Regions from separate parts of the Paenibacillus sp. FSL H8-0260 genome, predicted to be linked through region 1. Evidence: riboswitches for the same ligand, from Rfam matches in the RefSeq annotation. Region 1 holds a riboswitch; the other holds the start of a gene.

Region 1 (4,530 bases):
AGTCTCACATTTGTAGCCTTTAGCACCTAGAGATTCAGCGAATTTCACGGCGTCCATTGGTACTTCATATAGAGTTCCATCGATACGACCTGTGGTTTTCTCCATACCCTTAAGAGCCATATCTAGTTGCTTATTATTGACCACGATAAAGATGACAGGGATATCTTTGCAGACAGCGGTGTTAATCTCAGCGCCGAGCATCATGAAACAACCATCACCTGTAATGCAGAGGACAGTTTCTTCAGGAGCTGCAACTTTTGCACCAATAGCCATGCCGATCGAATTACCCATGCAAGCAAAATACGCATCAAAAACAAAGCTGCCCGGTTTCTTAACCTTGTACCATTTTGCAGCGTGGAATCCATGACTTCCATCATCAACGAAAATTGAATTATTATAAGGGATCAAATCACTTAAAGTACTCATTACCGAAGCAAGGGAAAGATTCTTGAGGGTTGGAAGCTCTTCTGAATAATCCGTATCGGCCAAAGCCTCACGTTTGGTGATTGTGCTTGGGTCAATATGATTTAGGCAGTGCACCAAATTATCGCGCAGGTCCCCGGTGACCGGTATCGTTTTGGACAATAGTATTTTTCCGACAAAGGTTGGATCAATATCAAATTGAATTAAAGTTGCTGGATGATTCTCCCGTTTAAGATTACAGATGGTCATATCACTTAAACGTGATCCAAGCACTATAAATAAATCGCTTTTATTCAATAAATCGTCCCCGTGGGTCGAACCGCCAACGCCAATAGGACCATGATAGAGTGGGTGATCCCAGACTATAGCCCCTTTTCCACCAGGAGATGTTACTACAGGAATATTAAAAGTTTCTGCGAGTTGAACAAGCTCTTTATGTGCTCCGGAGCGGTTAATTCCTTTACCCGCAATAATCAAAGGATTCTTAGCAGCTTGAATAGCATCGATGACTCTATCGATATTAGCTAGACTAATTAGAGATTCTCTTTCTGGGATTACTATATTGCATTCTTCCAATACTTCAGTTTGTACATCAAAAGGAATACAAAGATGAACAGGACCCCGTTTGGTCAGGGCCACAGAAATCGCATGATTAAAAATAGTACCAAAGTGATCCCCACGTTCAACCAATTTACTGAACAAGGTAGCAGGTCTGAACATATCAGCTAAATCAGCCAGAAAAGAGGTGGAGTCCTGACATTGAGGAATTCCAAGCTCTGTAATGGATTGGTGGCCGGTAATAAATAGGACAGGTAGGTTGTTAGCTTTCGCATGTGCTGCTGCTGTAAGCAGGTTAGTTCCCCCAGGACCCGAAGTACCAAATGCTACGCCTAGGTTACCCGTTTTCAGCGCATACCCTGCTGCTTCGAATCCGGAGCTTGCTTCATGTCTGCCGGGAATAAATTCAATACCGTAATCCACCATCTTTAGAACAATTGGACAAATGGATTTGCCAATGATCCCAAAAGAATGTGTGACTCCAAGGTTACGTAGTGCTTCCGCCATGTAATCTGCGACTGTCTTCAAAAGAAACACCTCACAAGTTTTTTGATATATATTAGTTATTAATCTACCGAATAGATACGATAGATCAATATACTCAAAAAGTAAAAACCTGTGCTCTATAGTAAGCACAGGTTGGTGGCATAAGGCGCCTCTAAGACTGAACAATAGTTCAGCCGTCCTGGTTCCTCTGCAACCTGGCAATCATGGCCTCAAACGAAAAAATGAGGCTGTAGATCCATGGTTTTGCGTCATCCTCTTTCGAGGATTTTGCCAATATTAATTTATAGTTGATAAGAATAATTTTCCTTTACAATATATTCCTCATTAATTTTTGTCAACATAATCCGCTAAAAAAACTCGAAATTTGACGAAAGTCTTGTCCAAGAGATGAAGTTTTGCCTCGCGAAAAAAACTGCCACCTAAGACTCAGCTTAGGTGGCAGTTGATAGTTTTGAACTAGAATTTAAAGATATGAATGGTTTTTTGCAGATTAAATACGGCCTGGGTCATTTTTTCCGTTTCTTCTGCAACAGACTGCAGGGCATTAATCTGTTCATTCATAGCCGCCGATACCTCTTCCGTGCCAGCAGCAGTTTCTTCGGTGATTGCTGAGATATTCTCAATTGCACTGGAAATTTTCAAGGCACTTTCTAGCATAAGATCACTCTCCGCAGAGAATGAAGAGATTTGCTCGGTAATGTACTGCACGCTTTGTACAATTTGTGCGAAAATATGGGCAGATTGAGTGATCATTTCATTCTGAACCTGCACAACCTCTTCATTGATGGCAATATTATCGATGGCTTGTTTAATATCTGACTCAATGCTGCGGACCAAGCCGAATACTTCTTTTGTGGATGCCGTAGATTCTTCAGCAAGCTTGCGGACCTCTTGAGCTACAACGGCAAAACCCCGACCATGCTCTCCGGCACGAGCAGCTTCGATGGAGGCATTCAGTGACAGCAGGTTGGTCTGCTCAGCGATCTCTGTGATGGTCTTGGTGATCATCGTAATCCCGCGGGCATTTTGTGAGAGAGCTTCAATAGTATCAGCCACTTTTTGTGTAGCCTCTATGTTTTTACGCATGCCTTCAGCCTGTGTATCTACGGATTGGCGCCCTTGCTCAACAAGTTCTAAGGTATGTATTGAACGTCTGTTCATTTCTTTGGTGGAGTTCGTATAATTGGATACTTTGGTCTCAATGTCTTTAATGGATTCTGTCATATCAGCGATATCCGTAGATATTTCATTTGCACCAAGAGCGAGCTCAGTAGAAGAAGAGGCTACTTGTGCCATGACAATTTTCAGGTTCTGGTTCTTATCTTCGATTCCGCGGCTTGCATCCATAACTTGACGGGTGATCTGCGATGCATCGGTCAGAATCTTCTTGAGCTTATCGATCATTGTGTTAAAGGAGCGGCTTACGTCACCCATTGAACCATTTTCGTCCGCTCTGCTAGTGAAATCACCCTTTGAAATACTGTGAGATACATTAGCAATATCATCAAAAGATGATGTAAGCGTTCTCTCCACGAAGCGAGCAACAGGTAAAGTCAGACCTGCAAGAACAACTACTAGTATAATTCCTACGAGAAATTGACCTAGAATCATTAACGTAACTAAGACAGGAATAGCAAACAGTGCGGCAACGAGGTAACATCCGGCAACAATTCTTTGTTTTAACGGAAGTTTGTGCATCCAGCTCATTGGTAAAATGTCCCCCTTATTAAATTTTATGTAATGGTGTTATTATAGGGGATTTATAGGTCATTGGTCTATAGAGAAGTGTCATAAATCTTCTTTAAGTAGTAGATATTTAGAATTCATGTCAAAATTCCTCATATATTGTGGAAATTGTTTTAATAGCAGACTTTACCATTCCTACTAGTTCGATAGGAGCTAAAACAATAACTGAAGGAGAGAAAGAGAGTACGATACGACAGGCAGATTCTATAGCATTAAACTCGGCCTCCACGTTCATCCACCCAGTATTAGCAGAGGGTTCTACTAAAGTTATAGTTACATATCTTTCACGTTGTAATTCTTTAAGAATAGACTCATTCACCTTTAAGTTCACTACATATTTTGGCAGTGCTGCTTTAAAAGCTAAAGTCGATTGTTCCCAGTAGCTTTTTAAATCAAAAGCCTCAGGTCTGACAAATGATTCATAAGTTGCGTCAGCTTGTATTAATCTCGACACGCGAAAAGTCCGCATTTCACCCTCGGTTCGTGCCACTACATACCAAACTCCACGTTTTGCGACTAACCCGAGAGGTTCAATGAAACGCTCCTTCATCTCGTCATTCCGTGGGTAAGTGATCTTCACTTTACGGTCTTCCCAAACAGCTTCCTGCAGGACAGATAGGAACGGATATGTCTCGTCGGAAGGGTGCCAGCTGGCACCATCTATATGAATGCGCTGGCTCAGGTAACTGGCTGGATTATTCGGCCTGGATGGGGAAGCAGCCTCCAGCTTAAGCACGGCAGAAGAGAAGTCGTTTTGTATACCCAGATCTTTTAAGATTGAGGAGTCTGCGGACAGCAGCAGAGTTGCAATCTCTGAGGGCTTCATACCCGTTAAGGAGGTCCGGTATCCTTCTGTGAGCATCCAACCCCCTTCACGTCCCCGTTCGGCAAGAATCGGTATTCCTGCTGTACATAAGGCTTCCATATCTCTAAACACAGTTCGTTCAGACACTTCTAAGGTCTGGGCTAGCTCACGGGACGTCATCTTTCCACGATTTTGCAGCAAAAGTAAGATGGATAACAAACGATCGGCTCTCATTAAGGGACACTCCTCCTCCTAATAAATGTTGGCTAGTTCTTAATTAATTATTATATTATATATGTCAGTTGATGTCATATTAAAGAATTATACTATATAAGGTAAGGATTAAATACAGAACATTAGAGAAAAACAAGTGTAGAAAGGATTGAGAATATGACTTTAAAAGGAAGAGTAGCATTGGTCACCGGAGGCAGCAGAGGTGCTGGTAGAGGAATTGCATTGGAGCTGGCAAGGAAAGGTGCATTCGTTTATAT
Region 2 (4,530 bases), 2.7 Mb from region 1:
TATATAATAAAAATAAATGTTCTTATTTTAGAGGCGATCAATGATGGAAATGAGTATCGACCAAACGGTTGGGATTATTTATCAGGTCAAGGTGAACAAGATTACACAACGCGAGATCGAGATCCGTGGCATCCGTGACAAACGTCCAACATAAACAAAGGGGATAAATATCATGCGGTGTATAACAATACGGCAGCCTTGGGCGACCTTAATTGCTCTTGGTGAAAAAGAGTTTGAAACTCGTTCATGGAGAACAGCCTACCGCGGCGAGTTAGGCATCCATGCCGGAATGAGGATTGACAAAAAGTTTTGTGAACAGGAACCGTACAAATCAGTATTGGCGAAACATGGCTATACAGCGAATAATTTGCCGACAGGAGCTATTATTGCTACAGGTCAGCTCGCGGGATGTTATGTGGTTACTCCAGAGGTGGATTTAAGGGAATGGATCAATGGGAATGAATATGATTTTGGCGACTATAGTGAAGGACGGTTTGCCTGGAAGCTTGAAGGGGTTCATCCATTAAGCCATCCAATTCCAGCTAAAGGTCGGCTAAGCTTGTGGGAGCACTCTAATCACTTCTGAACGGCGAACAATATTTTTAATGTAATTTTTATGTGCCTATCAGCTATTTTTCAGGTTCGAGGTATATATTAGAGACACCAAACACCCCCCAGTGTTTTGTGGTATATCTCTCTCAGGTCTTGCCAACTCCCATGGTAAGGCCTATTTTTTTGTTCACTAATTGATTGGGGGGAGAGAGCGCAGCGGCTTCTATACAGCTTTACTTAATCTGGTACTGTTCTTCGTAACTCTTAAAAGATGAAATATCCAGCCCTAGGTATCTGCGCATATGGATGGCAGCTTGAGCCGCAACAATGTCATTCAACAGCAGCATTCGTTCATGATAGCCACGACATATATACTTGGCTTCAATTCCAGTATTAAGTCTGTTTTGCTCATACACCTTGATTCCCCGTCTTCTCATTTCTGCACGAACATCCCTTAGATCTGTTGTAGCTACTGCAGCAGCTGTTCCAAGCACCTCCAGATAAGGGGCGGGTGTTCGTAAGTGTGTAGATAAAATGGCGGAGTCCCGTTCGAAAGCTGATAAAATCATCGGAAGCAATAAATAAGATTTCACCAGCATGTTGTCCCTGCTTTCTGCTCTATGCATGAATCTCATCACCTCTAATAGGAACGTATATTCGTATTCTACCCCGATATTCCAAAAATAATCAATGGTATTTCTAAACAGCTTATCCAATGTGATTAAATTCACAACTAAATAACGAAGAATAAATTATATTAAAAATTGTAATAATAAAAATTAATGTATCGAACGCAAATAAAGGAGAATTATGATGGAAAAAGAGGGCAGCCTCCAGCGTGGATTGTTTTTTGGTTTAATTCTGAGTATTCCCTTATGGATATCCATATTGGGCTATATACAGTTACTTTAAAATTTAATGAAAAACCTTATGCGAAGCGCCTTCAGGCGCTTTTTTTGTGTGGTACTAATGCGGGGAATTATCGAAAGGAATTGATTGACAATTGTGGGTGTCGGGCGCTAAACTGTTATTAATTCAAAAGTATTAAAAGTCATAGACTGTTATTGGATAGAATGCTTCAGCTACCAGTTCTGGACTTGCAGTGTAATACATATATATAGTCATGATAATAGCAAACCGTCTGAAAGGGCGGGACGCAAAGTCCAGGAGTCTAAAGTGTCTTAAAGGCACAATGACCGTCCGACTGCCATGAGAAGGGAATTTCACTTCTTTTTGGCGGTCTTTTTTGTTGTTAGGTCCTTTAGAGTTTCTGGTAATTATTCTGATTAATATAAATCATAGTTTTAGGAGGTGTGCCATTTGAAAAGAAGAATAAAACCGTTACTCTCGCTTGTATTAGCTGGGATTTTGACGGTAGGTAGTGGGCTTTCCTCATTGGGAGCTGGAGTTGCTGGAGCTAGTAGTTCTTCTACATTGGGAATTGCAGCGGTCTACAACGTGTTTATTCTAGGGGATATAACAACAGTTTCGGATACGGAAGGAAGGTTTGCTGCTGGAGGTAACGTTAACTTAACCAACTATAGTGTTGGAGATAGGTTGACCGCTGCAGAGGTTTCCCTGACTGACACACTTGTTGTTGGAGGGAATCTTACTTTCAACGGAGGTACTGTTTATGGGAATATCGTGCACGGGGGAGATTTTTCAGGGAATGTAACGCTCCTCAAGGGTGGTACAAAAAGACAGGGGAGTACGATTGACTTTTCAGCAGTAGGTCAGTCTTTGAAGGACAAATCAGCAGAACTTGCAGCATTGCCGGCGAATGGAACAACAGTGTACCAATATGGCAGCCTTATCCTGACAGGTACAGATCCTGCGGTCAATGTTTTTAATGTTTCAGGAGATAACGTCTCTAATACCTACGGAATTACAATAAATGTTCCTTCAGGATCTACTGCAATTATTAATATTGATGGTTCTAACGTAAAAATGAAAAACTTCGGATTTCTACCTAATAACGTGTTGAACAGCAAGAAAATTTTGCTTAACTTTAGCCAAGCTGCGTATCTTGATATGGCAGGCATAGGTGTAATGGGAAGCATACTTGCCCCCTATGCTCATGTTGATTTTATTAATGGTCAGATTAACGGTACTTTAGTGGCGGCTTCACTCAAAGGTACTGGTGGTGGTGAATTTCACCACTATCCATACGATGGTGATGAACCTGGACCAACACCGACACCAACGCCGACAGTGACGCCAACACCGACACCAACGCCAACAGTGACACCAACGCCGACACCAACGCCGACACCAACGCCGACACCGACGCCAACGCCGACGCCAACGCCAACGCCGACAGTGACACCAACGCCAACACCAACGCCAACGCCGACAGTGACACCAACGCCGACGCCGACAGTGACACCAACGCCGACACCAACACCGACAGTGACACCAACACCAACACCGACAGCGACACCAACGCCGACACCGACGCCAACACCATGTCCGACGCCAACACCAACGCCGACAGTGACGCCAACACCGACACCAACACCAACGCCGACGCCAACGCCGACACCGAAGCCAACGCCAACGCCGACAGTGACACCAACGCCAACACCAACGCCGACACCGACGCCAACGCCAACGCCGACAGTGACACCAACGCCAACACCAACGCCGACGCCGACAGTGACACCAACGCCAACGCCAACGCCGACAGTGACACCAACGCCAACGCCGACAGTGACACCAACGCCGACGCCGACAGTGACACCAACACCAACGCCAACACCAACACCAACGCCGACGCCGACAGTGACACCAACGCCGACACCAACACCGACGCCAACACCGACGCCGACAGTGACACCGACGCCAACGCCGACAGTGACGCCAACACCGACACCAACGCCGACAGTGACGCCGACGCCGACACCAACGCCAACGCCGACACCAACACCGACGCCCACAGTGACGCCGACACCAACACCAACGCCGACGCCAACACCGGCACCAACGCCGACAGTGACGCCGACACCAACACCAACGCCGACAGTGACACCAACGCCGACACCAACGCCGACAGTGACACCAACGCCGACACCAACGCCGACAGTGACACCAACACCAACGCCGACACCAACACCAACGCCGACAGTGACGCCAACACCAACACCAACGCCGACGGTAACGCCTGAGGCAACACCGACACCGACGGTAACACCAGAGGCAACACCGACACCGACGGTAACGCCTGAGGCAACACCAACACCGACGGTAACGCCTGAAGCAACACCAACGTCGACACCAGAGACTTCGGTGTTCCCGACACCAACGCCATCATCCGTAATTGGCACTATAGTTCTTGCAGAAGATCCTGTGCCGCTTGGGCCTGTAGCTTCGCCGACACCAGCGCCAGTACCAACACCGTCGAATAGCACAGAAGTACTTGTTGATGATGATGAGATCCCATTAGGTCCGGTACCGGCAGTGACACCAACGCCAACACCAACACCTGATGAAATCATCGTAGTGGACGATACGTTCCCATTAGGAAAGCCACCTGTGAAGGAATTGCCAAAAACGGGTGAATCAAGTCCTGCACCTTACTATGTAGCAGGTTTAGGTTTTGCACTTATCGGATTATTAATGAGAACCAAGTTCTCCAAAAAGAATAAATAATAAAGGGTAGATCAACATAGAGTCGCTTTCGGGAGTGTTCCGATGGCGGCTCTATTTGTATGTCATGATTGCGATAGTTTGGTGCATTCTAAGTAGATGGTATACTCTTGTTGCAAAGGAAATGAAGAGGGGATGGCGAAGGCGAATTGATATGGTTCATTATTAGCGCTGTAATCATCATAGGGATTCTAATCTATGTGGGATTTTTCTTCTATGGTATTGCTATTAAACGAGCGCCAAAGGTATTTCTAAGTAATAATCCTAATCTGAAGGCTGATCCTCCGGTTGCCGGAGCTTCTTGGGGGGAGGGGAAGGATTGGGTCTCTCGCC

Evidence for each region. A riboswitch is a leader RNA that binds a small molecule or an ion and turns the genes downstream of it on or off. The one in region 1 is predicted to bind cyclic di-GMP.
Region 2: another riboswitch for cyclic di-GMP. It lies ahead of MHI51_RS02605 (choice-of-anchor A family protein); the one in region 1 lies ahead of MHI51_RS21280 (thiamine pyrophosphate-binding protein).

The regions. Positions count from the first base shown of each region.
Region 1 is NZ_CP150298.1:4,759,627-4,764,156, reverse strand. Features, by position in the region: gene MHI51_RS21280 (thiamine pyrophosphate-binding protein) at 1-1,518, opposite strand, end outside; cyclic di-GMP riboswitch class I at 1,674-1,770, opposite strand; gene MHI51_RS21275 (methyl-accepting chemotaxis protein) at 1,945-3,195, opposite strand; gene MHI51_RS21270 (YafY family protein) at 3,317-4,273, opposite strand; gene MHI51_RS21265 (SDR family NAD(P)-dependent oxidoreductase) at 4,430-4,530, shown strand, end outside.
Region 2 is NZ_CP150298.1:590,152-594,681, forward strand. Features, by position in the region: gene MHI51_RS02595 (ASCH domain-containing protein) at 173-586, shown strand; gene MHI51_RS02600 (hypothetical protein) at 786-1,178, opposite strand; cyclic di-GMP riboswitch class I at 1,674-1,764, shown strand; gene MHI51_RS02605 (choice-of-anchor A family protein) at 1,873-4,200, shown strand; gene MHI51_RS02610 (alpha/beta hydrolase) at 4,347-4,530, shown strand, end outside.